Linked DNA regions of Pseudovibrio sp. M1P-2-3. The protein of the gene in region 2 interacts with the protein of the main gene of each other region in a pairwise test. Links are inferred from orthologs where the notes say so. Each region holds a gene or a part of one and is shown on either strand. Other genes may lie near its edges. The genes, in order: groL and grpE.

Region 1 (15,493 bases), 660 kb from region 2 along the record:
AGAAACTCTCGTAAAGAGAATCAGTTGCAGCTCACCTGACCCCACACATATAGCAAAATTAACATCTATGATTGAATGTTAGGTTAATTTTACCAACTTTATCAGCTAGGCTAAGGGTTCAATTGTCTTTTACCCCATTTATTTGATAGATTGACAGTCCTAGAATTACAACTATTTGTCTCTAGTAAATAGGAATTGGGAATGCTTACGCTACGCGCTTTATCATTTGAAGACCTAAAAGTGGGCATGGTGGAGGAGCTAAAAAAATCTGTTAGTTCCCAAGATATTGTCGGCTTTGCTGAAATATCGGGCGACAGAAACCCTATTCACCTCTCCGAGCATTTTGCTGCAAAAACACCCTTTAAAAGCCGTATAGCTCACGGCCTTTACACCGCTAGTCTGATCTCTGCAGTTTTGGGAACACGCCTGCCGGGTCCTGGCGCTATATATCTATCCCAAACTCTTAAATTTATGGCCCCAGTTTTTATTGGTGATGATGTTCTGGTTCGCGTCGAAGTCGGGGAGCTTATCCCAGAAAAATGCCGAGCCCTGCTTAAATGCACATGTTCTGTCGATGATAAAATCGTCCTTAAAGGCGAGGCTATTGTAAAAGTTCCAACACGTAGCGAGCTGGACGTCCCTGTTTAAAACTTTGATATCGGCTCACCCCACTGATTTACACTTTGCCACTTTGCAACAGATATGTTGTATAGACTTCGTCTTTTTACTCGGAGACAGCAGTCGGATCAGGAAACTGGAACACGTAGTTTATGAATGAGAACCCAGCGCAGGCCAAACCTTTTACTGTTCTAACAGATCTTTCCGCGGTGCCAGAGCATCTGCGCGGAGGAGTTGTAGCCATAGGAAATTTTGATGGCGTACACCGAGGCCATAGAGCAGTTCTTGATCTCACCTTGCAAGAGGCGAAAAAGCAAGGTGTTCCAGCTCTGGCAATGACATTCGAACCTCATCCTCGGACATTTTTCAAACCAGATGCACCTGTCTTTCGCTTAACACCCGCTCATGCAAAAGCCGAAATATTACAGGCAGCAGGCCTCGACGGTGTTATTCAAATTCCATTCAACAAAGACTTTGCTGGAATGTCCGCTGAAAGTTTTGTCGAAGACATCTTGGTTGACAAGCTTGGCATTACACAAAGCATCACTGGCTATGATTTTCATTTTGGAAGACAGCGAAAGGGAACACCAAAATTCCTCAAAGCTGCTGGAAAAGCCAACGACTTTCATGTGACAATTGTTGGCGCTGAAAAAGATGAGGGGCAAGACGTTATCTCCTCCAGCCGTATACGCACAGCTTTAGCCGATGGCGACATAGCGTTGGCAAACGGCTTGCTTGGTTACCGTTTCTTCGTGGAAGCTACTGTTCAGCACGGAGAAAAACGTGGACGTGACCTCGGCTACCCCACCGCAAATCTGAAACTGGCTGACAACTGTATCTTGAAATACGGCATTTATGCTGTGAGAGTTATGGTGGATGGAAAACTCCAGGACGGCGTCGCCAGCTTTGGAAGCCGTCCAACATTCGACAATGGCGCCCCTCTTCTCGAAGTTCACCTCTTTAATTTTTCTGGGGACCTCTACGACAAAGAACTACAGGTTTTCATACTTGGCTTCATTCGCTCCGAATTAAAGTTCGATAGTGTGGAAGCGCTTATTGCTCAAATGGATCAGGACAGCGCTGAATCGCGGGCAATTATTGCCTCTGTTCAGCCTCTTTCTGATCTGGACAGAGCTCTCTAGGCATTCCACCCAAAAGAAAACACATCAGCTCCAGGCCCTTTAACCCGCAGGCATATAAATTTGCAGTTTATCATTCACTCCTCTTTATTCCCTGTGAAAGCGCTGCTAAAAGCATCTCCATGTTTTGTGTAGTGGACATTCCTTGCAGCTATTTGCACCAAAGCAGCTTGGCAGGGCACAAATCGCCAGTGACTTTTGGAAAAGTGGCAGCGCGAATTATTGGCCCGGCCTTCGGCTGAGGCGCCCTTTAGTGTGCGCCCCGAAGGACCGGGACCTTGCTTTAGCCCTTAAAGCTAAAACCCTGTTTCATACGTGCTTTTTATACTCAAGCACTGCAATTCCTAGATTTACGGCAACATTGCCTCTGACTTACCGGATATAATTATGACTGAGAGTGCGACCAGAGATTACTCCGAGACGCTCAATCTGCCAAAGACTGACTTTCCAATGCGGGCCGGCCTTCCTAAGAATGAGCCTAAAATCCTTGAGCGCTGGAAAGAGGAAAACCTTTTTAAACAGCTGCGGGAACAGGCTGCTGGTAAGCCAAAGTTTATCCTTCACGATGGCCCCCCCTATGCAAACGGTAATATCCATATTGGTCATGCATTGAACAAAGTCCTGAAGGACATCATCAACCGCTCCATGCAGATGCAGGGCTACAATGCCCATTATGTGCCGGGTTGGGATTGTCATGGGCTGCCCATCGAATGGAAAATTGAAGAGCAGTACCGTAAAAAAGGCAAAAATAAAGACGCTGTTCCGGTCAATGAATTCCGCCGAGAGTGCCGTGACTTTGCAGGCAAGTGGATTGATGTTCAAAAAGAAGAATTCAAGCGTCTAGGCATTGAGGGTGATTGGAGCAATCCATACCTCACTATGAACTATGACAGTGAAGCGATCATTGCCAAAGAACTGATGAAGTTTGCCAGTTCTGGCCAGCTGTATCGCGGTTCCAAGCCAGTCATGTGGTCCATCGTTGAAAAAACCGCTCTTGCCGAAGCAGAAGTCGAATACGAAGATCACGAGTCCCACGCCATTTGGGTCAAGTTCCCTGTTCTCACAGGCGACGAAGCTCTTGTTGGCAAGAATGTCGTTATCTGGACTACAACTCCTTGGACGATTCCCGCAAACCGTGCAATTTCGTTCTCTAATACCATTGGATATGGGCTCTATAAAGTTACACAGGCAGCTGACGACAATTGGATAAAGGTTGGAGAAGAAATTATCCTGGCACACGCTCTGGCCGAGAGTGTCTTTAAATCAGCACGTGTTGATGCCTTTGAAAAGGTTGCTGATGTCGATCCTTCCAAAATCGAATATTGCGCTCACCCATTCCGTGGCGCAGCCGAAGCAAATGGGTACTACGACTTCTTCGTTCCAATGCTTTCCGGTGAGCATGTAACGGAGGATGCAGGTACAGGTTTTGTGCACACTGCCCCCGGTCACGGTGCAGAAGACTTCCAAATGTTTCTAGACAATCGTGAAGCCTTTAAAAAGGCCGGTACGGAACAAGTGCCTTTGACCGTTCAGGAAGACGGGGCTTACTACCCGCATGTGCCTTTGTTTGAAGGAAAATACATTCTGGACCGTAAAGGCAAAGACGGATCAACCAACAAAGCTGTTATAGAAAAGCTGAATGAAGTTGGTTCCCTTATTGCGCGGGCTAGAATCAAACACTCTTACCCGCACTCCTGGCGCTCCAAAGCTCCACTGATTTTCCGCAATACTCCGCAGTGGTTTGTCTACATGGATAAAGAGCTTTCCCAAGAAGCTCAAAAGGACACACTGCGCGGGCGAGCTCTCAAAGCAATTTCAGAAACCCGCTTTGTTCCCGCCTCCGGTCAGAACCGCATCAATAACATGATCGAATCACGTCCTGACTGGGTTCTTTCCCGCCAGCGTGCGTGGGGTGTGCCCATCTCCATTTTCGTCAATAAGGAAAGCGGAGAGGTATTGATTGACGACGCTGTCAACGACCGCATAGTTGAAGCTTTCACCAATGAAGGGGCCGACGCGTGGTTTGAAGACGGTGCTACACAGCGTTTCCTAGGAGAAGCCTACAAGGCTGAAGACTTCGAGAAAGTTGATGACATTCTCGACGTATGGTTTGATTCAGGCACAACACACGCGTTTTGTCTGGAAACTCGCGAAGAACTGTCTCCCAAGCGTAAGGGTATCGGCGGAGATGATTACGTTCTTTACCTTGAAGGTACAGACCAACACCGCGGCTGGTTCCACTCTTCCCTTTTGGAGAGTTGTGGCACGCGTGGCCACGCCCCATACGATGCTGTTGTAACCCATGGCTTTACCATGGACGAGCATGGCCGCAAGATGTCAAAGTCTCTGGGCAACACCGTAGCTCCGCAAGATATCATCAAGCAGTATGGTGCGGATATTCTACGCCTATGGGTTGGGTCCGTTGATTACCTTGACGACCAGCGCATTGGGCCAGAAATTATCAAGACTAACGTAGATGCGTATCGCAAACTGCGTAATACTTTGCGCTTCATGCTTGGAGCTCTGGGCCATTACAAAGGTGAAGAGATTGCTCTTGAAGACATGCCTGAGCTGGAACAGCTCATGCTGCATCGCCTGTCAGAGCTGGATGAAGTTGTTCGTGCAGCTTACAGCTCATTCGACTTCAGGAAAATCTTCTCCACCTTGTTCAACTTCATGACCGTTGAGCTGTCGGCTTTCTACTTCGATGTAAGAAAAGACGCTCTTTACTGTGACCCTCAGTCTTCTGTGAAACGTAAAGCAAGCCTTTATGTGATTGACCAGCTGTTCCGTCATTTGGTCACATGGCTCGCCCCTATCCTGCCATTCTCATCTGAAGAGTGCTGGACATATCGCAATGGCAAGGATAGCCAGTCCGTTCATCTGGAACAGTTTGCTGTTATTCCTGAAAACTGGAAAAACAATGAGCTTGCCCAGAAGTGGGAAAAAATTCGCAGTGTTCGCCGCGTCATCACAGGCGCTTTGGAAATCGAACGCCGGGAAAAGCGAATTGGTTCCTCTTTGGAAGCACATCCAACCGTGTATATCACCAATCAGGACTTGCTGGGTGCTCTTGAAGGGTTGGATTTGGCGGAAATTGCCATCACCAGCCAGATTGCAATTAGTACAGAAGCATCCCCTAATGGTGCCTTTACTCTGGATGAGATTGAAGGCGTGGGCGTCATTCCTGCCCTTGCAGAAGGGCAAAAGTGCGCACGCTCATGGAAGATTCTCCCTGAGGTTGGTAGTGATCCAGAATATCCGGATATTACTTTGCGTGATGCAGCAGCAATGCGGGAACTGGAAAGCGCAGCAAAATAGCTGCGCACTTTCCCACTATTCTGTGCAACAAAGGGAACAGAATGAAAAGCCAATGGACTTGGGGGCGTTATAGCCCCCTTATTGCACTCATCGCCACTATCGGTGCAGCGTTAGACCAGCTGGCGAAGATCTGGGTAGTCCATATCTATGATATGGCAAACAATGTCTTCATTTCCGTGCTGCCAGTATTGGATATTGTTCTGGTCTGGAATCGCGGTGTTTCCTACGGACTTTTCCAGCAAGATCACCCAATTGGACGATGGGCCCTCGCAGTTTTCACCGTTCTGGCTGCAATTGCCATCTGGGTTTGGGGTGTACGAAGCTCCAGCAAACCTTTATCCATATATCTTGGACTAATACTCGCTGGGGCTATCGGAAACGGTATTGATCGTATCTACTACGGGCAAGTGGTGGATTATCTATATTTCCACGTGAACAGCTTTTCATGGTATGTTTTCAACCTTGCCGACGTTTGGATCGTTCTTGGCGCAGCCGGTCTGTTCTGGGACAGTTTATTTTCAAAGAAAAAGAAGAAAACTTAACCTTATTGCTGCCTCAAACGTCAGTATGTAGGGGATTGGGAACTTTTCTAAACACGATTTTGCCAATTGGTGCCTAGTGGTGCTGCGAATCCCAAGGTATGCTAACCAAAACAGTGTTACTTAATTCTAAGGCAAGCTATAAGGTTATTCGTTAAGTGCTGTGCCTCTGCTGCAATTTGCAAAACAAGGAAGTTTAAAGTGCGTAGTCGGATTGGAACTCTTTTGCTGAAAACATCAGCTGCAACAACACTCTGCCTTGCTGTAGCAGGATGTGTAAGCGGAACTGATGGTTTTTCGGATGGTACCGAGAAAACAAAAGCAGAAGGAGACCTGATCGGCTCTGTTCTGACAGTTATTGGCGCTAAAGCCTCCAAAGGCGAGCCTATTAGCTACACCGAACGTGCTCCACTGGTTATGCCATCTGATAGAAAACGCTTACCAACTCCCGATGAGCGCGCTGTTGCTGACCTTGCTGCCAACTGGCCCAAGGACACACGCGATCAGGAAATGGCAGAACTGCGTGAGTTCTTTAAAACAGAAGACGGCAAGCCTCTTACAGCGGCTCAAATGGCCGCAGCACATGAGCTGACAAAGAACCTTCCTAAGCAGCAGAGAAACCGGATCCGCGAGCTTCAAGATGAGCGCATCATGGACGGCAAACCGCTGACACCACGCGAACTCCAGCAAATGAGCCGCGACTTCAAAGCAGCAAAAGCCAAAATTGCTGATGACAAAACGGCATTGTGTGAGCTGACCTCCGATAACGAGGTAGATCTGGCAACTTGTAAGTTGGAGCGCCGCTACCTGACACAGCCTCCACAGGCCTACAACATTCCAGCAGCCGGATATACTGTGAGCGTTTCTCCAGAAGACGACGAGGAAGAGTTCAAGAAAAAACGGAACACCGCTGCAGTTGACGATGGTGCACGGATTGATCTTGAAACAGGCATCCCCCGTTAAACCTTGGGAACTGTTATTTAAAAGTTAGAAGGCTCAAGAATACCAAGCGCGGCACCTACCGCGCTTTTTTCATTTCTACTTCACTATGTGACAAATAATTCATAGTGATCTCATCATTTGATGCCATATAGATAAAGCCCACCTCAACAAAGGATAGTACCGCGTGCGAGCAGCATCTCTTGTAAAAGCTTTGGCATTGGGCCTTTTTCTCAGCTCCCCCGCCTTTGCACTGGAAAAGCCCCCTAGCCCTTCAGAAAATAAGGCTTTCAAACAAATCCAGATTGGTGGAGAGGTTGAAACGAAAACTCTGGACAACGGCATGCAGGTGGTGGTGATTCCCGACCACAGATCCCCTGTGGTTACCCACATGGTCTGGTATAAAGTGGGCGCTGCGGATGAAAAGCCCGGAAAGTCCGGAATAGCCCATTTTCTTGAACACCTTATGTTCAAAGGCACCACAAATACACCAGAAGGAGAGTTCTCCCAAAAGGTATCTCAGGTTGGCGGTCAGGAAAACGCTTTCACATCCTCAGACTATACAGCCTACTATCAGCAGGTTGCCAAAGAACACCTCCCAATGGTTATGCGCTATGAAGCCGACCGAATGGAAAACCTTGTTCTAACAGACAAGCAAGTTCTTCCTGAACGTGATGTGGTGCTTGAAGAACGTGCCATGCGCATTGACAACAGCGCGGCCGCTCAATTGGCCGAAACCTTTAACCAGATGATATTCACAAATCACCCCTATGGTACGCCTGTTGTCGGCTGGGAGGGCGAGATTGCGAACCTCAACAAAGAGGACGCCATCGAGTTTTACAATACCTACTATACACCCAATAATGCTGTACTGGTGGTTGCCGGTGATGTGACGATGGATGAGGTGGCCCCGCTTGCCAAAGCCACCTATGGAAAACTGGAACGCCGCGCTGAGCCAGGGGAACGTATTCGTCCGGAAATCCAAAATGTTCGGGGTGAGCGGGAAGTTACTCTCCTTGATCAGCGGGTCGCGCAACCCTCCCTACAGATGGGCTGGGTTGTTCCCAGTTACACGACTGCCGATAACCGTGAAGCAGAAGCTCTAGACATTTTCGCAGACATTCTTGGTGGCGGCACAAACTCGCGCCTGTACAAGCGGTTGGTTGTTGAAGAGAAACTGGCAACAAGCGCAGGCAGTTGGTACAACTCAACTGCGGTTGACGACAGCCAGCTCAAGGTTTTTGCCACGCCTGCAGATTCAATAGAACTGAGTACTATCGAGAACAAGTTAGAGGCTGCAATTGCAGATATTGCACAAAACGGCGTAACCAATGAAGAAGTCGAGCGTTCCAAACGCTCAATGCTCGCCTCTGCCATATACGCTCAAGACAAGCAGAGCGCACTTGCCCGCTTGTTTGGTGCAACCCTGACCACTGGTGGGACGGTAGAGGATGTTCAAAGCTGGCCCGAAAATATTATGAGTGTTACTCCCAAAATGGTGCAGAGTGTAGCTCAAAAGTACATTCAAGCCCCCGCAGCGAAAGGCTATTTGCTGCCTGCCCCAGCCCCTCAAAAAACCTCGAAGGCCAAACAGGAAGGAAATAACAGCTAATGAAAAAAAATAGCTTATTTCCGTTAGTCTATGCTCAGGCAATTTGCACCTGCGTACTCGCCTTACTTCTGTTCCCGGTCGCTTTCTTGCAAACCGCCAAGGCCTTCGAGATTCAAGAGGTCACCAGTAAGAGCGGCATCAAGGCCTGGTTGGTGGAAAACTACAGCGTGCCCATTATTGCCATGGAGTTTTCTTTTCAAGGCGGCAGCACTCAAGATCCAAAAGAACAACTGGGTTTAACCAACCTCCTTTCGTACACACTGGATGAAGGTGCAGGTGACTTGAATTCCCAGCAATATCAACTCGCATTGGAAGACCTGACCATGTCTGTGGGCTTTAGAGCGGGGAAAGACCGGTTTTACGGTTCCATGCGCACTCTTCAGCCCAATTTAACAGAGGCAGTAGAAATGTTGAGGCTCGCAATCAATGAGCCACGTTTTGACCCGGAACCCGTTGAGAAAATCAAATCTCAAATCATCACTGGCATTAGACGCGCCCAAAAACAACCGGACGCCATTGCCGCCCGAGCACTGAGCCAAATGCTCTTCCCCAATCATCCTTACGGCCAAACGAGCTTGGGAACCGAGGCGAGCGTCTCTACGCTGACAAGCCAGAACCTGCGGGATTTGAAAGCTAAACTTTTTGCTAGGCAAGCTCTGAATATCGGCGTGGTGGGCGCAATCAATGCCGAGCAACTGGCGGAGGCTCTGGACAAAGTCTTTTCCAAACTCCCTGAGAAGGCACTGCTTCAAACAATACCTGACATCATTCCTGTTGAAGGGGAGAAGCAAGAGATCGCCTTCAAAGCTCCTCAATCTACTATCCAGTTTGCCCTACCAGGTCTGGAACGCACTGACCCTACCTTTATTCCAGCCTATGTGATGAACCATATTTTAGGGGGTGGCTCCTTCACTTCTTGGCTGTATGAGGAGGTTCGCGAGGAGCGTGGCCTTGTGTATTCCATCGGCACCTACCTCGTGCCCTATGAGCACTCAGCCCTCCTCATGGGAGCTACCGGTACGCGCAGTGAGAATACAGAAAAAGCCCTTGCTATTATTGAAGAGCAATTGGCACGCATGGGAACTGACGGTCCTACAGAAGAAGAACTCCAGAAAGCAAAAGGCTATATCACAGGGTCCTATGCCCTGAACTTTGACAGTTCCGGTGCAATCGCCCTTCAACTTGTCGGCATTCAAAACGCAGATCTGGGTATCGATTATATTAGTGAACGCAATGACAAGGTGAATGCGGTCACCTTGGATCAAGTTCGCTCAGTGGCATCTGAACTCTTGAAAGATAAAAAACCTTCAATAGTAGTTGTCGGACCGATCAACTAGACAAGCTCTCGACGACCGGCTCCGATAGGAAGGCTCCTATATGAGAGGCCTCCTATTGGAGCAATATCGCCCCTAGGTAGAAACTGCAGAAATTGGTCTTCGCATTTTTTCAAAACCCCCTACTCCATATGCCATAGTGATTTGAAACTATAGATTAATCCAAACTGCGAGCTTTTATTGTCCTCTAAAACTTAAAAGAGTATACCTTTAAAAATGGCAATGAAGAATCACGACTAATTTATCGCGGGGAATGTCATGGAAGAACAAAAGGTTGCTCTGAAAAAGCTAAGGAAATTCACCGCCTTTACAGCATTTTTCCTGTTTGCCAGTCCAGCGATCTCTTATGCTGAGCAACCTTCATCTCTCCCCATCTCTAGTGGGCTGCAAAAAGCCTACACCGCCTATGAAAATGCATGGACCAACGCCCCTTTAGGGTTCTCTGCTGCCAAGTTCATCAAATCTCCAGCTAAAGCCTACGGTATCTATGAGGACCGAGAGCACTCCACTTACCATAATGGCGAGAAGATTATTGTTTATGCCCAGCCAGTTGCCTACAAATTCCAAGAGGAAAACGGTCAGTATTCACTCAAGCTCAACGTAGACTTTGAGGTTCGAAACAAATCCGGCCAAATCATCACATCCAATGAAAATACAGCATCCTTCAAACACTCCGCCTCTGAGAAGTTTTATGAATATCAAACCAGTCTGAGTTTCTCCCTTGAGGGCTTTCACGAGGGAGACTATCTTCTTTTTGTTCGTATGAATGACCTTGTTTCAGGGGATCAGGGCGATTTCGAGCTCCCCTTTTCCATTGTCCCGGCAGCTATTCATGAGTAGCAGAATCACCCTAAAACGGCCTCGGGATCTAGACTAAATTTACCCAGCGCCCCTGCACTCAATCTTACTTATAATTAGTTATATTTGGCATAATCCCCCCTTCAACTCGCCTATCCTTCCTCTGAAATCTCTAGGGATTTAACTTTTTTTACTGGCAGTTCCTTGACAGTTTCATATACCGAAACTACATCAGTTGCGGTCATTGGCACTCTGCCTTTGGGAGTGCTAATGACTGTGGAGTTCGCTTCACAACTCTCAAAGTTTTAACCATTGAGCTCGGCTGCTGCCTATGAGGGGCGCCACGCATGAGAGGATAGCAAATATGGGTTTTCGTCCGCTACACGACCGCGTAGTCGTTCGCCGCATTGAGTCCGAAGCAAAAACTGCTGGTGGCATCATCATTCCAGATACTGCACAGGAAAAGCCACAGGAAGGCGAAATCATCGCTGTTGGTACAGGTGCACGTAAAGACAACGGTGAAATCGTTGCTCTCGACGTCAAAGCTGGTGACCGTGTTCTGTTCGGGAAATGGTCCGGCACTGAAGTTAAGATCGACGGTGAAGACCTGTTGATCATGAAGGAATCCGACATCATGGGTATCCTGGCTTAATTGCAGCCAAGACGCACACGATCCCTTCAATCTACAAGTATCAAAGTGAGACAAAACCATGGCTGCTAAAGAAGTCAAATTCGGTACAGACGCCCGCGATAAAATGCTTAAAGGCGTTGATATCCTCGCAAACGCTGTAAAAGTTACTCTCGGCCCTAAAGGCCGTAACGTTGTTCTGGACAAAGCTTTCGGCGCACCACGCATCACTAAAGATGGCGTTTCTGTTGCGAAAGAAATCGAGCTGGACGACAAGTTCGAAAACATGGGCGCACAGATGGTGCGTGAAGTTGCTTCCAAAACCAACGACATCGCTGGTGACGGTACAACAACTGCAACAGTTCTTGCACAAGCCATCGTTAAAGAAGGCGCAAAGTTCGTTGCAGCTGGCATGAACCCGATGGACCTGAAGCGCGGCGTTGATCTTGCTGCTGCTGCTGCGGTCGCAGACCTGACATCCCGTTCCAAGTCTATTTCTTCTTCTGAAGAAGTTGCACAGGTTGGTACAATCTCTGCAAACGGCGACACACAGATCGGTACTGACATTGCTGAAGCAATGCAGAAAGTCGGCAACGAAGGCGTTATCACTGTTGAAGAAGCTAAGTCTTTGGAAACAGAGCTTGAAGTTGTTGAAGGTATGCAGTTCGACCGCGGTTACCTGTCACCTTACTTCGTGACTAACGCTGAAAAAATGATTGCTGATCTGGAAAAGCCACTTATTCTCCTTCACGAGAAGAAGCTTTCCAACCTGCAGGCAATGCTTCCTTTGCTTGAAAGCGCTGTTCAGTCCTCCCGTCCACTGCTGATCATTGCAGAAGACGTTGAAGGCGAAGCTCTTGCAACTCTCGTTGTGAACAAGCTGCGCGGTGGCCTGAAAATTGCTGCTGTTAAAGCTCCTGGCTTCGGTGATCGTCGTAAAGCAATGCTTGAAGACCTCGCTATCCTGACCGGTGGTACAGTTGTTTCCGAAGATCTCGGCATCAAGCTGGAAAACGTAACTATCGACATGCTCGGCACTGCCGACAAGGTGAACATCTCCAAAGAGAACACCACTATTGTTGACGGTTCTGGCGACAAAGCTCAGATCGAAGCACGTGTTGCTCAGATCAAAGCTCAGATTGAAGAAACTACTTCCGACTACGACCGTGAAAAGCTGCAGGAACGTCTTGCCAAGCTTGCTGGCGGTGTTGCAGTTATCCGCGTTGGCGGTGCAACTGAAGTTGAAGTTAAAGAGAAAAAAGACCGTGTTGACGATGCACTGAACGCAACACGCGCAGCTGTTGAAGAAGGTATCGTACCAGGTGGTGGTACAGCTCTGCTTCGTGCAAAAGCTGCGGTTGCCAAGCTTTCTTCTGAAAACGTTGACATTGAAGCTGGTATCAAGATCGTTCTTCGCGCTCTTGAAGCTCCAATTCGCCAGATCGCTGAAAACTCCGGCGTTGAAGGTTCAATCGTAGTTGGCAAGATCCAGGACAACATTAAAGACGAAACTTTGGGCTTCAATGCGCAGACCGAAGAATACGTCAACATGATTGAAGCAGGTATTGTTGACCCAACTAAGGTTGTACGTACAGCTCTTCAGGACGCAGCATCTGTTGCTGGTCTCTTGATCACAACTGAAGCTATGGTTGCTGAACTGCCTAAGGCAGACGGCCCTGCAATGCCTCCAATGGGCGGCGGCGACATGGGCGGCATGGGCGGTATGGGCTTCTAAGCCACGCTTCCAAACGCTTTTAATCAATCTGGGCACCTTTCGGGGTGCCCTTTTTGTTTGCGGCAGCTGCCTTTTTCTGGAAATTCTGTAGTTTGGAGCGGGTATCACAATTTCCTTGAACCCATTTGCGATTTGCTATCCAATTCCGTAGATCTCTTTAAATAAAATTTAGAATGCTTGGGGCACACTTCATGGAAAAATCGGCATTAGTTTTAGGCTCATCAGGTTTGATCGGTTCCAGCCTGCTCTCCCAATTACTCGAGAATGACCGCTATAGTTCCGTATCCGCCTTGGTACGCAGTGAGATACCTTTAAAGCACCCTAAGCTCAAACAGCATGTGGTCGACTTCTCAAACCCCGCTACATTGTCCTCCCTCGTAAGAGCTGATGATGTTTTTTGTTGTTTGGGAACCACTCAAAAGACAGCAGGATCAAAGGAAGCTTTCTATGCGGTCGACTTTACTCTCATTCACGAACTGGCAAAGCTCGCGAAGGCCAGTAGCGCTGAGCACTTTTTGCTGATTTCCTCAATTGGGGCCAACCCAAAGTCTTCAAGCCTCTACTTGAAAACAAAGGGGCAGCTGGAGCAGGCTATAACTGATCTGAAATTTTCAAAGCTGAGTATATTCAGACCTTCCCTCTTGCTTGGGGAGCGCAAAGAATTTCGCTTCAAGGAAACACTCTCCGCAGCCGTTTTGGGCCCGCTGGAAATATTCATGCAAGGTCCATTGCGCAATTACCGGCCCATCACTGCGAGGCAAGTTGCCAAAGCAATGCAAACCGCTGCCAATAACGGAGTCGGCAAAAACACACTTTACTTGTCCAGCGAGATTGCAAGAATGTAAGTACAGTCGGGTTTACGAATTTACGAAGCCACCGATCATGTTGCATATCATAGAGCGTTGAAGCGCCTTTACTGTGTTGCTGTTGGCCCTTGGCGCATACTCTGGGTAGTAGTAGAGCATAAACTCTGAAATCAGCTGAGCCCCCGGCAGGATTTCATTTTGGTCAATTGCTGTCGCATTGGATGCTATATTGTAGAACTGGCGATAAAGGCCAAGTCTATGGAGATTGGCCCAAAAGGTGGTACCATTAATCCCGTGGTTTCCACCCGGATCATTTTGCCCTTCATAATAAGCCTTTAAGTGATTGGGATCTATCAAGTTATGTCCAGTATGAAATCCTTGGGTATATTTTGTCTGGGGGACAAGGTTGAGACTGGCTCGAAAGTTCCCATCATACCCCTTCGCGGTATTAACGTCGTTGGCTTGTATCGAAAAATCCATTAGGCACATTGGTCTATAAAGGCTATTAACGCTTGAACCACCAAAGTAATTAGATTCCCAACCAGTGCGCAGATACGCCCAAAAAGTACCGCTTAATTCTCCTGAGGTGATGTAAACTACTCGAGTATTGCCGGTCACATTTTTGGCTGCATTTGCATTTTTCAGCTCATCCGTTGACATCTTGGTTGAAGACGTCTGCAAGTCAGCCATTGAATAATTTATGTCTTGCTGATCAACGCCCAACTTTGAAAAGACATAGTATTTTGACTCATAAATTCTGCCCGTCACATTTTGGAGGTTATATGTCAGCGCTTCTCTAGGATCATTCATTGAAAGGCCAGCAACCGCAAAGTAGAGCCGTGTTTCGGCGTTACCTGAGCAAAACCCATACTTATGCAAAGGGCGCAGACGTACAGATGTATGCCCCGTTGTTGGTAGAGTGGAATAGTAGATGCTTGGAAACTGATTGGGCTTTAAATCCAGCCCATAGCGGTAGCCGGTAGACGAAGCATCATTTTCCAGTCGAATTGTTCCAAACCCAATATTTCCTACTTGAATAATTCGTAGTTCCGCATTGTTTTGCACCGCCATCGTCGCCTCCATTTAAAAGAATATGGGTGCCGCGAACGGGCTCCCTCCTTCAACCAACAGGACGAAGCCAAAAAGCATTTGTGAAACGGGACCAACACACAGCTAACGTAAAAGTGATCATCTGTGAGCATACAGAGATTTGAAACTGTTTAGAGTATCAATAGCTTACACAACCAATAATTCACTGGATCTAATAAATTGCAACACGCTTCCAAATACATCTTCTCCAGTTTACTCCTCACGGCTCTTCTAACGGGTCCTCAGGCAACAGCAGCTCCAGCCCAAACAGCCATTTTTGCTGGCGGGTGCTTTTGGTGTGTTGAATCTGACTTTGACAAGATCCCGGGTGTTCTTTCCACTAAGTCCGGTTACATTGGTGGCACCGTCAAAAACCCGAGTTACAAGCAGGTCTCGGCTGGAGGAACAGGCCACAAAGAAGCGGTTGAAATCAAATTCGACCCCGATAAAGTTTCCTACAACGAGCTCTTGGAAGTTTATTGGCACAGTGTAGACCCAACGGACGCAGGCGGACAGTTCTGCGATCGAGGAGAAAGCTATACAACAGCAGTTTTCACAACAACGCCCCAACAGTTTCAAGAGGCCAAAGCCTCAAAACTAGCCATTGAAAAGGAACGTAACTTAAAGACCCCCGTCGTAACCCCTATTACTCAAGCCCCTACATTTTATGCAGCTGAAGACTATCATCAGGATTTCTACAAAAAGAACCCGCTCAAATATAAATTCTACAGATATCGCTGTGGACGGGATGCCCGTGTAAATGCGGTTTGGGGAGATGAAGCCTACAAAGGAATCAAGTAGTCCCAGTACTCTCGGATTTCAAGAAATCCAGAAAGGCCCTCACTTTGGGAGCGAGAAACCGCTTTTCAAGATAGAGGGCATATACCGCACTCTCGTCATATTGATAGGGCGTAAAACTATTGTCCTTCAGAACA
Region 2 (16,679 bases):
AGCATCCGCTCGCCGTCAGCCTTTGTTAGGTAAGCCCCGCAGCCACCTGTAATTTTGGTCATCTCCGGCATAATCGCGTGCTGGGTAAACGGATGCCAGATCGGTGAGTGCCTCGTCATCAAGCGCCCTTCCCGTCCTGCAGGCAGAAGTCTTCCAGTCTAAAGTTATCGGAAAATGCTGCCTCTATTGTTTTGGTCGTAATTTCTTTGAGCACTGGAAAGCGGCCGAGCTTTTTAACACCTGCATACTCCACAATGGTGCGCTCTGTATCTGCCACCTCATCGCCAATAAACACGATCCCCAGCAGCGAGCAGCCACGCAACCGCAGTGCTTCAATTGAAAGGAGACTATGGTTGATCGTACCAAGGCCTGTCCGGGCACACAGCACAACGGGTGACTGCCATGTCTTGAAAAGGTCGATATAAAGCGTTTCACGGGTAAGCGGAACCATCACACCACCTGCGCCCTCCATCACCAATGGGCCACTGACCTGCGGCAAATCCAAACTGCCGCACTCAATCAGCACACCCTCTTCCTCTGCAGAATAATGGGGAGATGCAGGGATTTGTAGGCGATACGCCTCTGGTAACACCGCACACCCTGTCAGGCGTTTAACAGTCTGTGTGTCTGTCTCCTCTTCCAGACCGGACTGAACCGGTTTCCAGTAGGTGGCGGCAAGTGCCTGCGTAAGCGCCGCAGAAAAAACTGTTTTACCGATACCGGTGTCTGTTCCGGTAACTACAATCGGTTGTGTCATGATTGAACGAGACCTATTTCTTCTGCAAGAACTTCAAACATGCTGGATACATCTTCTTTACTGGCATGCAAGGTCAAAGCAATACGTAGGCGGGAGGTGCCACGCGGGACGGTTGGCGGACGAATACCGCGAATATCAAAGCCGCGCTCCTGCAAGGATTTTGCAATACGCATGGTGCGTTTGTCATCGCCAATAAGAAACGGCTGGATATGTGTCCCGCTGCCCTTCCGGCCACAGCGGCGCTCCATTTCTTTATTTGTATACTTCACAAGGTCCGCAAGCCGCTGGCGCCGTTCAGGTTGGCTCTGCACCAACTCAAGTGCAGCACGTACAATAGCAGCAACAAGCGGAGACGGCGCAGTGGCATAGATAAAACTACGGGCACGGTTTATGAGATAGTCAATCAAGACAGCCGAACCACAAACAAGAGCGCCAGACGCCCCAAGTGCCTTACCGCAGGTATGAAGCGAAATAAGGTTTTCGCGCCCTTCGAACGCGGCAGCAAGTCCCCGACCACCGTTGCCCAGTACACCCGTTGCATGGGCTTCATCTACCAACAAAAATGCATCATGCCTATCAGCAAGTTCGACCAGATCTCCTAGAGGCGCACGGTCACCATCCATGCTGTAAAGGCTTTCACAGGCAATCCAGATGCGCCCTGTCTCCCCCTGCTGACGCCAAGTGGCAATACGCGCTTCCGCGTCTTCAACCTGATTATGCTGAAAAGCCATAGTTTGAGCTGCGCCCAGCTTCATTCCATCATGTGCGCTGGCGTGAATAAGGCTGTCATAAAGCACAAGATCGCCTTGCTGTGGCAAAGTGGAAAACAGCGCCATGTTGGCCGTGTATCCGCCGCCAAAGAACAAGGATCGCTCTGTATTAAACAGAGCTGCCGCCTCATGCTCCAGCGCCTCGTGCTCAACATCATTCCCCCGCAACAGGCGCGATCCGCCAGCCCCAAGGCCAACACCGCGTGACAGGGCTTGCTCTGCCGCCAAAAGCAACTCTGGCGCTTTTGTCAGCGCCAGATAGTCATTGGACGAAAAATCGCATCCATGAGCCTTGAGCAAAGAGCGCGACCTGCCACGTTCTGCCAGACGCTCAAGTGCACCTTGGTGCTTATTCAGCAGGTTCATGTTCGGATGTACAGCTCTTAAGCCCCATAGGGCGGATGCCAAGACGCTTGAACAGCGCTGCGTCTTTGGAGTCCTCTGGATTGTCTGCCGTCAGCAGTGTTTCCCCTTTAAAGATGGAGTTTGCCCCAGCAAAAAAACACATAGCCTGCGTTTCATCAGACATTTCCGTCCGGCCAGCAGACAAACGCACATGGGATTTCGGCATCATGATGCGGGCAACGGCAATCAGGCGAACAAAGTCGATCGGGTCAACCGGCTCGGCATCTTGAAGCGGTGTACCTTCAATTGGAATGAGCATGTTGATCGGCACACTGTCGGGATGCTCTTCCAAGGTTGCCAGAGATACCAGCATGTCGAGGCGATCGGTTTTTTCCTCACCCATGCCTACAATACCACCCGAACAGACCTTTATACCCGCGTCCTTGACCATATTGAGCGTATCAATGCGGTCGGAGAACTTACGTGTGGTAATGACCTCGCTATAATAGCGTTCAGAGGTATCAACGTTGTGATTGTAGTAATCCAGACCAGCATCTTTCAGGCGGATAACCTGATCGGGGCTCAGCATGCCAAGGGTCATGCAGCTTTCCATACCAAGCTCTTTAACACCTTCCACCATCATTTCGATGGCGCGCATGTCACGGTCCTTTGGCGAACGCCACGCCGCCCCCATGCAATAACGTGTTGCTCCGCTTTCCTTCGCCTTTTTAGCTTCGTCCAGCACACGCTGCACTTCCAAAAGCTTTGAGGCGGAGAGTTCGGTATTGTTGCGTGCAGACTGACTGCAATAGGCGCAATCTTCCGGACAGCCTCCTGTCTTGATACTCAACAGCTGACTTTGCTGGACCTCATTGGGGTCAAAATGCTCGCGGTGGACGCATTGCGCTTTAAACAGCAGGTCGTTAAATGGCAGATTATAAAGAGATTCAGCCTCTTCACGGGTCCAGTTATTACGGATTTCAGATGAGTTTTGCACGCAGTTCAACTTGTTGATTTCCCCAAAGGCGCTTTTCGCCGTCAAATACAGCAAAGTATGAGCTATACAATTGATTAATTGTCAATCGCAGTAAATCCTAGTCCACCGAGTGGATGATTCTTGTATTTGGACTAAAGTGTCCCTGTTACCTGAAAAATATCAAGGGCGATAAATTAAAAACACCCACTCCATTTCAGGTGTAAACCTCATAACCAGAGAACCTCCGTTGATCAACTGCCCAGTATCCCTGTTTGCCCTAGACTTTCAGGCCACGCTTCATCCCCACACAAAAATTCACATTCATTCACCAACCGGTTACCAGCCGGAAAGCCTTCAAAACCCTTAGTAAATCATTAAGCAATAAACACGAATGCGGCTTATACTTGCCAAGAATTCATCGCCTGTTTTATTAAAAAATCGCCATTTTTGCATTCTGCACATGTAACTGCATCAAGTCGGCAATCTCCTTGTTGCAAAAAGCAACTTTTGGTCTTCATTTCAGAAAAAATCCCGAATTACGGCACATTTTCAAGTGGCACAAATTATGTATTATAAATCTCAGGAACAACAGGAACATAAGTTCTATGTCTTTACTATTCATTTACTACCTGACTTTTGCAGTTATGCTTTCACTGGGTAGCTTTGTTGTAATAAAGGAGAAACAAAGAAAAGCTCTCAGAGTCATGAAAGCGAACGAACATCCTGTGGTCCGCCCGAAACCATAGGATGTCAGGAAGTCCCTATATTAAAACTTGCCGTCCTTGCAGCAATCGGCAATTGGGCTTCCAACACAAAGCGCGAAACGATTATGCCCCTAATCACTCGCGCCAAGAAACAAGATCACTGGATCCGCTGGCCCTTCAGAGCAGTCAGCAATAACAACAGTGACCTACAAAGACGTAAAGTCCAACTGGCAAAATGCCAAACAAATGCCGCTTTATTCTCAGCTCCCCCCACCTCCTGATGAATAAAGCGGCTTTTTTTTGCCTACACCCCGCCTCCATGCGCCCATTGGGTTACACGCACTCAAAAAAATGAAAACTTGCCCCGCAACCGATTGTTTTCAATTGACTTTATTTACGAAATTCTATTGTCTGGATGACAGTATACTGATGAGCACCCAGTGCCTCTGCACGATTTTCATTTTGTTGTTTCACTGATCAGAGAGATTATCGGACCATGAGTCTAGACAGCGACATACTGATTGATCGCCTGCGCCTTAGAAGAAAACTGACTTTTTGGCGTGTTTTTGCGTTTTTGGTAGTGCTCATAGCGATTGGGAGCATCTTTGCGGTCACTGGAGGCAAGTTCAGTTCAAAAAAACACATCCAGCACATCGCCCGCATCGCAATTACCGGAACGATCACCGAAAACCGGCAGATGCTGGAGCTGATCAAGGAAGTTGGAGACTCGAAAGAGGTTGAAGGGGTTATCATTTCGATTAACTCTCCGGGCGGAACAACCACTGGCGGGGAAGCTCTTTATCATGCCCTTCGCGAGCTTTCCCAGAAAAAGCCGGTAGTCGCAACCATTGGCACCGTTGGTGCTTCTGCCGCCTATATGACAGCTGTCGCCACAGACCATATCATTGCCCGCTATAACTCCATGACAGGGTCAATTGGTGTCCTGTTCCAGTACGGCAATGCAGGGACCCTTCTTGACACGATCGGCTTGAAGCTCAATGCGGTGAAAAGCTCTCCCTTGAAAGCCGAACCGAATTTTTATGAGCCCGCTACACCGGAAGCCATTGCTGTCCTTGAAAGTCTCGTCAATGATTCTTACCAGTGGTTTATGAATGTCGTCGCGGAACGGCGCGGTTTTACCACTGCACAAATCCAGCAGCTGGCAAATGGTCAAGTCTACAGCGGTCATCAAGCCAAGGAAAAGAACCTGATTGACGCCATTGGCGGTGAAGATGAGGCAAAAGCTTGGCTTGTCAGCAAAAAGGGGTTGAATAAAAACCTCAAGATAGTTCACTGGAAACCGGCGGAAGAGTCGGCTACATCTTTGCTAAAAATCAAAGCATCCAGTTTATTCTTGGGGCAGGATGCTAACATTCTTGAAAATCTAGCAATTTTCGCTAAAAAACTCACAGAAAGCGGTAGTGAGCTTGACGGACTGCTGTCTGTTTGGCAGGCTCCACATACGTCAGGTGATACCAAGTGGGGGGACGCACGCAATGATTAAGTCTGAATTGGTCCAAAGTATTGCAGAACAGAATCCGCATCTATACCAGCGCGATGTAGAAAACATCGTCAATGCGATTCTCGATGAAATTACAGAAGCTCTCATGCGCGGAGATCGCGTTGAGCTGCGCGGTTTCGGGGCGTTTTCGGTTAAAAACCGTCCTGCACGCGTAGGCCGTAACCCAAGAACCGGCCAGAAGGTGGAAGTGAACGAGAAATTTGTTCCTTTCTTCAAAACCGGCAAAGAAATGCGCGAACGCTTGAACGATGGTGAAGACATCGGCGAGTGAGCCTCTTATTTGGAGTGACCCTTGAGAAGATTCTTGAAGAATCTGGTACTGATTCCCGTTGCGGCACTGCTGATCGTTCTTGCAGTAGCCAACCGGCATAGTGCCATTATCTCCCTTAATCCGTTTGTTGAAGGGGACCCGGCACTAACATTCAATGTTCCAGTTTTCTGGATCATATTTGCCTCCGTTGCCCTTGGCATCCTCATTGGAGGTGTCGCCACATGGAGCACACAGGGCAAATATCGCAAAAGTATGCGCCAGAATCGCAAGGAAGCCAAAGCGCTACGTGCCGAGGCTGAGCAATTGAAGCGGGGGCTTAAAGCTTCCAGCACCAACAGCCTCCCCCACCCGATAACCAACGGGTGGCATAAATACGAGAAGGTCCCCATGCGAGTCATTTCAGCACCGGAAATAAATGCTGTAATGGACTTGCGAAGCCTTATCGAAACTGTCAGGCAGGCTTATCGTAGCAGCGTTGTTTCCCCTCCACGCTGCTACAATGAAATTGAGCGACCTGACTGTGAGGCGAACAGCCATCTTCTCATTTCTTCTTCGTGGAACAACTTCAAAGAACAAGGTTCCTCAGAGCGCGGGTTCATAGGAACCACGCTCAGCACCTTTACCCCTTCGGGCAGCGGAGACGGACAGGCCCATGCAGTCAGCGTTTATCTCCTCCAGTCAGGAAAGACCGGTGCACCTCTTGCGGTGCTAGATAGCTCTGCGCTAGCGCCATGGAAAGAAGCTTCCGTGAACGCCCTTGCCTCCAGTTATCTCGCCCGTGAAGACGCTTCAAAAATGCTGGTTATCGGGGTCACTCCCAACAGCCAACTGAATGTGCTTGCCCAGACATCGGTCAGAACACTCCACAAAGTACTCATATGGGACAATGAGACCGTGAACGCCTCCAAACTTGCCGCCTCTCTTTGTAAAGAGGGAATAGACGCAGCGTGGACAGACGATCTGGAAGGAGCAGCCCAAGGGGCTGACATCATTATCCTGTCATCCTTTGAGGCGGCTGATCTGCTGAATGGCGGCTGGATACCAGAGGGCTGCCACATCAGCACGCTCCAGTCTCCCATCGGAGATTACCCGAACTATGACCCCTTGCTGCTCGATACTTCCAGATTTTTTATAGAAAGCCACGGGGCACATAACCCAATATCACGCGAAGTCACCGCAGACCTTGGTGAACTGTGTAAAGGCTCCAAGGCAGGGCGCCGATATTATGGACAAAGGACCATTTTTGAAAACAGCTTCGCCGCTATCCCAGACCTTGCCACCGCCAGCTACGCTTTCCTGCGCAGCTGAATACCGGTACATTTTGTCTATTTCCGCCGCGGCGTGTAAACGGGGAGTTTCCAGTCCATCATAATTGCCCCTCCGCGCAGGAACAGTGCAGCACTAAGAGCCACAAGGGAAGCTATATTGCTGGCGCCTGTGAGCGCGTCAATCACCGTATATAAACAAGCACCCGCAAACGCTGCGGCCAAGTAAACATCCCTTTGAATAAGCGCGGAGGGCTGACTGGCCACAACATCGCGAATAATCCCGCCAAAGGTTGCTGTTGCAACGCCCATGAGAATGGCAACAAAGAAGTGATCCCCCACAGACAGAGCCTTCGCGGCCCCCATGACACTGTAGGCCGACAGCCCAACAGCATCCAGCCAGCGCAAGGGTTTGTCGAACGCCTCCACAATATGAGCACCGAACCACATGAAAACGGTAACGCAGGCACACACAATCAAATAGGCTTCATTCTCCACCCAGAAGATGGGAACACCCAAAAGCAGATCACGCAAGGTGCCGCCGCCCATGCCTGTGAAGCTGCAAAAGAACAGAAAAGCGATCAGGTCAAGTTTCAAACGGGCAGCCACCAGCCCGCCCGTCAGCGCGAAAACTGCAACGCCGAGAAAATCCAGATACTGCCAAATATAGTCCGCCATCGGCACCCACCCTCGTGATACGTTCACAATCACAACAACAAGCGCGGCATAGAGCTTTTTCCCGTTAAAGCAATGCCTGTTACCACAGTATCTTGTGGTCAAAGAAAAGGGCGCGTGCAAATTGGAATGCACCCGCCCAAAACGAATAAAGAAAAATCCTGTCTTAGTGCTTACTCAGCAGAAGAACCCGGCTCTTCCTTTTGTGCCGCGATTGGTGCGACCTTCGGACCGCCTTTCGCCACACCCACCATTGCAGGGCGCAACACGCGTTCACCAATAACGTAACCAGCCTGAACAACCTGCACAACAGTGTTGTTAGGAACCTCAGGGTTTGGAACTTCAAACATGGCCTGATGGAAATGCGGGTCGAACTTATCGCCTTCTGGAGACAGGCGCTTCACGCCGTGCTTTTCCAGCTGGTTCAACATTTCACGCTCAACCATTTCCACGCCGTCCACCAGCACTTTCAGGTTGGAACCTTCCACGGAACGCTCTTCTTCCGGCAGGGCATCTATAGCGCGGCCCAAATTGTCGTTAACCACCAGCATGTCGCGGGCAAAGCTTGAAACCGCATAGGTTTTGGCGTCACGAATTTCTTTTTCGGTCCGGCGACGGAGGTTTTCCATCTCGGCCATCACCCGCAAAACGCGCTCTTTCATTTCCGCATTTTCAGTGCGCAGAGTTTCAGAGGCGTCTTCAAAAGCAAATGTATCTGCCTCAGCTTCGGTTTCTTGCGCCCCGATGGTCTGATCAGTTTCCTTGGCCTGATTTTCTTCCGATGTTACCGGTGTCTCTTCTGGGCTAGGTGTCTTGCTTTCGTTCGTCATTCTCATCCCAATCGTTCAAAGCTACGCAAAGCGTTCATTTCGCTCAGCCAGTAGCACTTTACAAATCTATTGCGATCTTATTTAGGGGTAGTTTTCAAAAAACAAAAGTCCTCCGGCTACCTGAATAGCCGGAGTCTTTGGCGCTATGCCCATCAATAACAGTTTTTCCAACTAATTTTAGGAGTACTGCTTGATCCATTCGGCAATCTTACCCTTTGGCTGAGCACCAACCAATGTTGCAGCGGGCTCACCATCCTTGAACAAAATGATGGTTGGAATAGAACGCACACCGTAGGTCATGGCGGATTGCTGGTTGGAATCGATATCCAGTTTTGCAATCTTCACATCTGATGCCATTTCCTCGGAAATTTCTTCCAAAGAAGGTGCAATCATCTTACACGGACCACACCAGGTCGCCCAAAAATCAACAACAACCGGAGAAGAGCTTTTCAGTACTTCAGCGTCGAATGTCTCATCACTAACATTCACAGTGGCCATGTTATGCCTCTCATCTTTTTGTTGGTACGGGTCACAGGCTCTTCCGTGACTCATTGGCACAGAAAGTAGGAACCCAACTCCCGAAGGTCAAGGAAACGAATTTCCTACCTTGGCCTAAAAATTAAAACTATCCATTATTTCAGCCGGTATCTCTAGCAGTTTGGGCCCGGCGGTAAAGAGCAGAAACCCACGTATTTGGTGATTTGGATAAAGTTCTCCTAGCAGCCTGCGGTAAATTGCCACCTGTGCCTTATAGGTGGGATCAACCTCAGAAACTTTATTTGGAACCCAAGAGTTTGTTTTATAATCCACAATCTGGATGGTCTCTTCACCAACAATCAATCGGTCAATGACACCAAAAACCTGCGCGTCCTTCACCCCTTCCGCGCTCAACACACCTTGCACCGGCACTTCCGCCCGCCCTTGAGGCGAAAATAATTCCTTCAATTCTTCGCGATCAAGTACCTTGAAGACTTCAGCAACAAGCTTTTCCTTGTTGTCATAAAAGCGCTCAGGCAGGGCAACCGCCAGATAACGCTCCACAGCCTCGGCTCGATCCTCTTCCGGCATATCCGGCAAGATTTCCAATAGGCGGTGGGTCAGGCGGCCACGCACCAGCGGCCAACTGTCCGTCTGCCGTGCAGCTTCCAGTGCATTCATTACCGGTGGCTGTTCAATGCCATCCTTGGCTTCCATATCCTCAAAAGCTTCAGAGGGTTTCAAACGGCGCAGGCGCTCCGGCGGGCTCACATGTTTATGCAGCCAGTCCGGCAAGGATACGGCTTTGTCTTGCTGTGCAATTTCTTTTCGTGCCAAGACAGGCTCGGCCTTTGAGGCGTCCCCTTGCGTCCAGATGGAGCTTACCAGTGCTCCTTGGGCATCACGCACCTCTCGTGCTTCACTCAGCAAGGCATTTTCTACCGTTTGATACCAACAGTCCTGATGGGGGCCACGCTTTGGCGACCAGCCACATACAACAAGCCTGTCTTTCGCCCGTGTGAGCGCCACATAAAGTAAGCGACGATATTCTTCCACCTGCCCCTGCCGCAGCTCTTCCAGAATCTCCCCGTGCCACGCGGTGCGATAGTCTTTACGCGGTAGCCACACAAGACCGGGGGGAACGGCAGAGCTGTCCCCGCGCGGCCTTGCAAGCATCACTGGATCATGCCTCGAAGAGACCGGCGCAGTGCAGTCGTCCACCAGCATCACATAGGGTGCTTCCAGCCCCTTGGAGCCATGCACGGTCATAATCCGCACCATGCCCTTGGAGGCGTTCAGCTCACGCTTGATTTCCGTAGGGCTAGCATCCAGCCATGCCACGAACCCTTCCAGACCGGGAGGTCCGTTGCGCTCATAGGAAATGGTTAGGGAGAGAAATTCATCAAGAACATCATCCACTTCCGTTCCCATACGCTGACGGAATTTCATGCGGTAGCCATCTCCCCCAAGAATACGGGAGAAGAACTCGAAGGGTGGTGCATAGTCCGCACGGGCACGCCACGTATCCAGCTGCTCGCGCACGTCCTGCCATTTTGCGGAGAGCTCACTTTTCTTCAAAAGGGAGTGCCACAGGGTTCCGGGGCGGGTTACTCCCGGCTTCTCGTGTGCAATTTCGAAAAGATCGTCATCACCAAGTCCAAAAAAAGGGCTTTTGAGAACGCAGGCAAGGGAGAGATCATCCTCAGGTAGCAGTAAAAACCGGCTCAAGGCCACCAAGTCTTTTGCGGCTATATGCTCGGAAAGTACCAGACGGTCAGCACCAGCGGTGGGAATGTCCAGCTTTTTCAGCTCTCTGTTCAGCGCCTCGATAAAAGGCCCGCGCTTTCGCACCAGCACCAGGATATCACCGGGGTCTGCAACCTTACGCTCGTCCCAATCCTTGATTTGCAATGCAAGACGCGAGGCGACACGCATCATTGGGTTGGATTTACCAATACGGTCCACCGGCTGCGTCCAGTCCTCCGGCTCACTGGTCTCCTCCGGTTCCTCCAGCGGCCACAATTCCACGCAGCCCGGATCATTATGCCGGATCGCTTCGTGAACAGGCGCAACATTGTCCTGAGAGAGCCCTTTATAGGCGTCCGGAGTGGCAAACACCTTATCGACAGCGCCTAATACATCGGAGGTGGAGCGGAACGAAAGGGTCAGTTCCACCGCTTCAAAAGGCTTGTCTGCTTCGGTTACCCGCTTAGAAAAGTGCTTGCGCATCTGGGCAAAGTAGGCAGGTACCGCCCCTTGGAACGAGTAGATGGACTGCTTTTCATCACCCACCGCAAAAATGGTGCGGATTTCTTCACGGGCGCCCTTACCGGAGAAAAATTCCTCTGCCAGTGCCCCGATCACCTCCCACTGCCGTGGGCTGGTGTCTTGAGCCTCATCCACCAGAATGTGGTCCAAGCCCTGATCCAGTTTATATTGCACCCACTGGGCCGCCTCACTGTTGGCCAGAAGCTTGGCAGAGCGCACCACAAGGTCTTCGAAATCCAGAAAGCCCGCACGGGATTTCTCACTCTCATAGTGGCGCAAAACCGCATCAGATAAATGCAAAATGGCAATAGTCCCACTCACCGTTTGCGCCGCATTGCGCTTTTCAATGAGAGCAAGCAAACGCGTTTGCTCAGCTTCCATGCGCTCCAGAACCTCAGGAAACGTTTCCCTGATCTTTTTAGTGGCAAGAGCTTTACGCGGAGAAAGGGTTTTGGTCAGGAAAACTTCAAACCAGTTGGCACGCCACAGCTCATCATTCTTTTGCTCAATGGCACTAAGCATCAGGGCCGCCCGATCTCCATCAGTCTTGGAGCCAGTGCGCAGAGCTTCGGCAAAAGCTTTCACCTCCCCCTCGCTCATGGAACAGCCGTTTTTAAACGCGCTCACCACGTCGCTCAGCGTCTCGCCCGTTTGCAAGCCAAAGTCCCTGTGCAGTTCATCCAGCGCATTTTCAAGGGAGCCACAGGCCTCCACCCAGCGGCGGAAGGTATCACGCTTGCCAATAAGCTCGGACAACGCGCTCTCAACACCAGAATCCGGCAGCAAGTCCATAAGCAAAATCAATGCCTTGCCCAGATCACTCTCTGGCTCCACCTCGGCGCGGTGCAGCACGCGGGCACGGGCTTGCATTAGCAAGTCGTCAGTCATCCGGTCATCCAGAACCGAAAAGTGGCCCGCCACATTGGCTTCCAGCGGAAACTGGTGCAAAAGCGCCTCGCAGAATGCGTGAATGGTCTGAATTTTCAAACCGCCGGGTGTTTCCAGTGCCTTGGCAAACAAGCGCCGCGCACGGGCCAAAATGGGCGGTGTGGGAGCGCGGCCCTCAATCACCTCCAGTTCCTTGGCAAGGCCCGCATCGTCCATGTGGGTCCACTCTGCCAAAATCTCGAAAACACGGGTCGCCATTTCAGCGGCGGCGGCCTTGGTGAAAGTCAGGCATAAAATGCGGGTCGGCTCGGTGCCAGCCAGCAGCAGGCGGATCACACGGCGAGCCAGCACAAAAGTTTTGCCAGAGCCCGCATTGGCGCTCACCCACGCGGAATTTTCAGGATGGGCTGCCCGTTTTTGATCATTAATGGTTTTTTGCGGTATCTGCATCATTCTTCATCCCCATCACCGCCAACGGACCACTCCTGCACACGGGCCAGATGGTCGTAGGGGCCTGCCCATTGCCGCTCTTTCAGAACCCGTGCCCGCGAAAGATAACCCTTCTTGGGGTTCTCATAGGCGGCCACCAGCTTTTCCAGCTTTGTCCATGCGTCTTCCGCCAGCTCGGCAATGTCACGCTCTTGCGGGTCCACCGGCTTTTCCAGCAGCGCCTCTCTGGCCCCTTTCAAGTGCACATAAAGCATGGAGGAGACAGGCCGATCAGGCGGAACATCCCAAAATCCTTTACGTTTGAGCATGGCGACCTCCAAAGGCAGCTGCGGGGAAAGCAGGGATTCAACCTGTTTTTGCGAGGGCGGTGCTCCGGTTTTATAGTCAATGAGGCGTAAGGTGCCGTCTTTCAAAACATCAATACGGTCAGCCCGCCCTGTCAGCTGGAAGGTATAGCCCGGCCTCTTCATATCCGCCGCGCCCGCAACTTCCGGCATCCGCTGTTCAATGCGGCCTTGATGGCGGCGCTCAAAGGCTACAAACTCCTCGGCAATACGCTCAAAACGGGGCCACCACAACGCCCTGATTTCCGGAAAGGCATCCAGCGGCCGGAACAACCGCCCCCCCTCCTCTAACAGGGCGCGCACGGCCTTTTCATCAAACGGCCCATCCCACTCATCCAGAAACTTGGCGAGTGCGTCATGGATGATCGTGCCTTTGTCAGAAAGGTTCGGCACACCGCCCAAAGGCTCCACTTCATCCAGCTTGAGCACCTTGCGGGCATAAATGGCGTAGGGGTCGCGGATCAGGGTTTCAACTGCGGTGACGGAGAGGTTTTGCGGCCGGGCGACAAGAGGCGGCTTGGGCTCCGGCCTCTTTGCGGGGCGTACACTTGTTTGAACACGGTCGAGCCCGTTGGCAAGGGCTATATAGCATTCCCCGTCCGCACGCATGCGTTTTGCAACATCCTGTCCGGCAAGGGTCAAGATGCGTTGCAGCCAGCGCGACATTACTGTAGGCGCTCCATCCACCCGCTGCGAGCGGGAGAGGATCACTTCTCCCATGCCCATCATGCTCACAAAGTCATGGGCGGCTGAGCCAATGCGTCGCTCTGGCGGGTCCAGACCGATCTGCCCTTTCATGGGCCGGTTAAGCCACGGGCTGTTGCGGGTGCGCTGGGGCCACGTGCCCTCATTCAAACCGCTCAAAATCACAAGATCATAGTTCTGCAGGCGCGATTCCATGGGACCAAGCAGGTGAATGCGCGGGTCCGCAGGCTTTGTGGAACGCACAGACCCCCCTGCGATAAGCGCAGCGAAAACACCGGGCCACTCATAGGCGGGAATGGCAAGGTGGTTCTCGTTGGCATCCAGCAACTCGGTCAACACCTGTGCCAGCGCCTTGCCATCTTCCTCCCCAAACAGCTTCTCATGGGTGCTATCTTCCCCTTCAGCGATCTTTAAAAGCGCATCCGTATGCGCCCGCACCAGCGTTTCCACGCTTACATCACTATGGTTTTCCAGCAATTGCTCCAGTGGGGCGAGAGCATCGGCAAGCTTTTCCACCAGATCATTCACGACGGTCCAGTCATCCTCCACCAGCTTCTTCCAGCGGGGCGTATGCACTGCGTCTTTGCGCGCGTAGGCGGCAGCAACTGCTTCTTTCAAGCCGGAGGAGCCGGGCCTTGCTCGCGGTCCGCGTAAAACACCGCGCTCCAGTGAACGAGCAGCTGCACGCACCTCTTTTACCGGCATCCCGAAACGGGCCATGGGGTGTTTCAAAAGAGCCAGCAGCTCCACAGGATCAAGGCCGGTCAAGGCAAGCTTTGCCACCAGCATGGCAAGCACTGTGGGCGGCGTGAGCTCCAGCGGTCGGCCCGCAGTATCATCCACGCTGATATTCCAGCGGGTCAATTCGCTGGCCACGCGGCGCGAGAGATTCCTGTCCGGTGTAACAAGGGCAACGCGCTTGCCCTCTTCTATGGCTTCACGCAGGGCGATGCTCAGTGCCAGAGCCTCTTCCGCCTCGCTGCGGGCGTTCACCAACTTAACCCGTTCAAAGGCGCTCACACTTTGCTTTGCCAGTGGAGAGGTAAAATAGTTCTGCCACGCCTCGGTCGTTTCTGCCGGGCGCAAAGCCTCATGGCAAATGCGCTCACGGGCAACCAGATCTTCTGCTGGAGCCTCCCCGACTTCCTTCACATCCTCGCGCAACACGCCAAGAGAAGAAAGAAGCTTGCGAAAACTGAATTGGGGATGCCCTGCACGCTGGGTGTTGCCGTGTCCTTGGCCCAGCGCTTCCCAGCTGGGTTTATCCATATGCATATCAAGGCCGGGCAGCACAATTGCCCCCTGCTCCAGTTGCAATACCGCCTTAAGTAACTCGGCGGTGGCAGGCACCGAACCGGTGGCACCGGCCACCAGTACAGGGCCGCGCGGTTTTGCAATGGACAAGCGCTTTGCTTCCCGCCGGATCAGGGCGGAACGGCGTTCCTTGGGGTCCATCACATTGATTTGCTGAAGATACAACGGCCACTGTTCGGTAACGATTTTCAAAAACTCAAGTGTAACCTGCCAGTACTGGGCATGGTTATCAGGCACAAGGTTGACCAGTTCGCCCCAATCCGCCTCTTCCGTCTGAACCTCGTCCATGAGAGTGAGAAGATCACTGGCAAGCCATGCTGCATCCGCGCTGGACGCCGGAACAGCGGAGGGGTTGTCCTCCCCCAAATTCAACAGTTCCTTGCGCAGGTGCCCTTTCCACGCCCAGACCAGCTGGGTCATGGCCAAGCGCCGCTCCATGGTGGACAGGGCCGGCGGCAGTGCGGTGCCATCGGGCTCGGCCTTCAGGATATGTTCATCCTCATCCACATCGCCCAGCGGCAGGATTTTAGGCAGCAGCGCTACACGGGTTCCCATTTGCGCACGCAAGATATCAGGCAAGGAGCGGGCGGCACGGCGTGTGGGCACATAAATGGTCACATCCGCCAGTGCCAACGGATCACGGCCCGCATCAAAACCGGGAATTAACCGCCCGGCAAGCAGCTCTCCTACCACGGTTGGCAAAAACGGAACACTTGGCGCAATACTGTAAAGTTTCGGGTGCTGCACGCCCCACTCCTAAAAGAATCTAATCAAGGTTCCTATTAGGCATCAATTGGCGCTGGCTGCAACGGCTCTTTCAGCATCTTTCAACGCTTCTGGCGTTCCCACATGCAGCCATAGGCCATCCCCTTCCACCCCGTAGAGCCGCCCTTCATGAATGGCGCGGTCAAACAGCAGATTCAGGGAAAAGGCGCCCTCAGGCACATCCTTGAAAACACGCGGGTGAATGAGGGCTGTTCCCGAATAGGCATAGGCCGAGACTTCCGCTCCTACACGGCGTGTCAAACGCCCATGCCCGTCGATGGAAAAATCGCCTTTGCCATCGTAGCCGACAGAATTTACCGTGGGAGCCAGCAGCAAAAGCATGTCCATAGTCTCGTCATCCCACGCCTCGCGCATGATCTCTAGGTTGGGCCGTACGCCTTCCAGCCAGAAGCTGTCAGAGTTGGTGGTGAAAAACGGCTGCTCTCCCAGCATGGGAAGTGCCTTGTTTATACCGCCGCCCGTTTCCAGCAATTCCTCACGCTCATCAGAAATAACAATGTCAACGCCCTCAAAGTTCTCCGCGTGAATTGCCACAAGGTCCGCAAGGTAATGCACGTTTACAACACAGGTTTTCACCCCCACGTCCCGATAGCGCTCCAGCGCCACATCCAGCATAACCCGCCCCGCGACCCGAATAAGCGGCTTGGGTGTGGTAGCGGTTATGGGGCGCATTCTCTTGCCGAAACCTGCTGCAAGGATGATTGCGGTTTCTGGCTGGATAGTGCTGTTTGCTTGCATGGAAAGCCTTCAGTTATTTTTGCTTAACGAGACGCCAAGGATAGGGTCTGCGTGTTTTTGTTTTTCTGCGTATTTTACGAAAGCACTGCCAACATAAAATCTTTCAGGTCTTTTAACTCAGGATGGTCCAAACCTCTTTTAAGATAGCTCAAAATTCCAGGAATTTTATGGATATACTCCGGTTTGCCATAGGCTTGGTCAAGACGTACAAAACCCCCAAGAATTTTGGTATTGCGCTGCGCCGCCAAAACGGCAACACCATAGCGGAATAGTTTTTCATCAAACGAGAGCAGATTTTCTCGCGCCTGAGTACAGTAATAATCTATCAAACTATCCTGAAGTTTGTGTGACACACCTACCCGCGCATCCATAACTAATGAGGCCACATCATAGGCGGAAGGGCCCATAACAGCATCTTGGAAATCAATCAAACCAATCTGTTTCAAGCCGGTTTCATGGTCCATCCACAACAGGTTGGGGCTGTGATAATCTCTCAAGCACCACACCTGCGGTAGTGCGGCAAGCGGTGCCAGTGCGCAGCTCCAGAGGCGGTGAAACTCCTCACGCATTGCCCTTGAAGCCTGTTGCCCCTTA

The links.
Region 1: the proteins of grpE (region 2) and groL interact in binary tests that used the Escherichia coli proteins (3 or more experiments, as listed by UniProt). The link is inferred for Pseudovibrio sp. M1P-2-3 from one-to-one orthologs.

The regions. Positions count from the first base shown.
Region 1 is NZ_JARRCW010000001.1:3,478,645-3,494,137, forward strand. What follows is about bases 10,403-13,336. They hold groL (chaperonin GroEL), read left to right. Parts: upstream 10,403-11,010; coding sequence 11,011-12,663; downstream 12,664-13,336. Other genes in these bases: groES (co-chaperone GroES), read left to right, coding at 10,665-10,952; P6574_RS15290 (NAD(P)H-binding protein), read left to right, coding at 12,855-13,336. In the rest of the region: P6574_RS15240 (MaoC family dehydratase), read left to right, coding at 202-648; P6574_RS15245 (bifunctional riboflavin kinase/FAD synthetase), read left to right, coding at 771-1,760; ileS (isoleucine--tRNA ligase), read left to right, coding at 2,145-5,078; lspA (signal peptidase II), read left to right, coding at 5,120-5,620; P6574_RS15260 (hypothetical protein), read left to right, coding at 5,819-6,580; P6574_RS15265 (M16 family metallopeptidase), read left to right, coding at 6,744-8,168; P6574_RS15270 (M16 family metallopeptidase), read left to right, coding at 8,168-9,505; P6574_RS15275 (hypothetical protein), read left to right, coding at 9,761-10,342; more of P6574_RS15290, read left to right, coding at 13,337-13,508; P6574_RS15295 (hypothetical protein), read right to left, coding at 13,521-14,540; peptide-methionine (S)-S-oxide reductase MsrA, read left to right, coding at 14,739-15,359; P6574_RS15305 (LysR family transcriptional regulator), read right to left, coding at 15,352-15,493.
Region 2 is NZ_JARRCW010000001.1:4,142,789-4,159,467, forward strand. The notes cover bases 6,288-9,133. They hold grpE (nucleotide exchange factor GrpE), read right to left. Parts: upstream 8,116-9,133; coding sequence 7,459-8,115; downstream 6,288-7,458. Other genes in these bases: P6574_RS18200 (lipopolysaccharide assembly protein LapA domain-containing protein), read left to right, coding at 6,288-6,653; P6574_RS18205 (trimeric intracellular cation channel family protein), read right to left, coding at 6,671-7,288; trxA (thioredoxin), read right to left, coding at 8,293-8,667; addA (double-strand break repair helicase AddA), read right to left, coding at 8,728-9,133. In the rest of the region: P6574_RS18170 (adenosylmethionine--8-amino-7-oxononanoate transaminase), read right to left, coding at 1-119; bioD (dethiobiotin synthase), read right to left, coding at 119-757; P6574_RS18180 (8-amino-7-oxononanoate synthase), read right to left, coding at 754-1,893; biotin synthase BioB, read right to left, coding at 1,877-2,887; signal peptide peptidase SppA, read left to right, coding at 4,049-5,056; P6574_RS18195 (integration host factor subunit beta), read left to right, coding at 5,049-5,345; more of P6574_RS18200, read left to right, coding at 5,379-6,287; more of addA, read right to left, coding at 9,134-12,201; double-strand break repair protein AddB, read right to left, coding at 12,198-15,308; P6574_RS18230 (nucleotidyltransferase family protein), read right to left, coding at 15,351-16,085; tRNA (adenosine(37)-N6)-threonylcarbamoyltransferase complex ATPase subunit type 1 TsaE, read right to left, coding at 16,160-16,679. UniProt on the Escherichia coli protein: Participates actively in the response to hyperosmotic and heat shock by preventing the aggregation of stress-denatured proteins, in association with DnaK and GrpE. It is the nucleotide exchange factor for DnaK and may function as a thermosensor.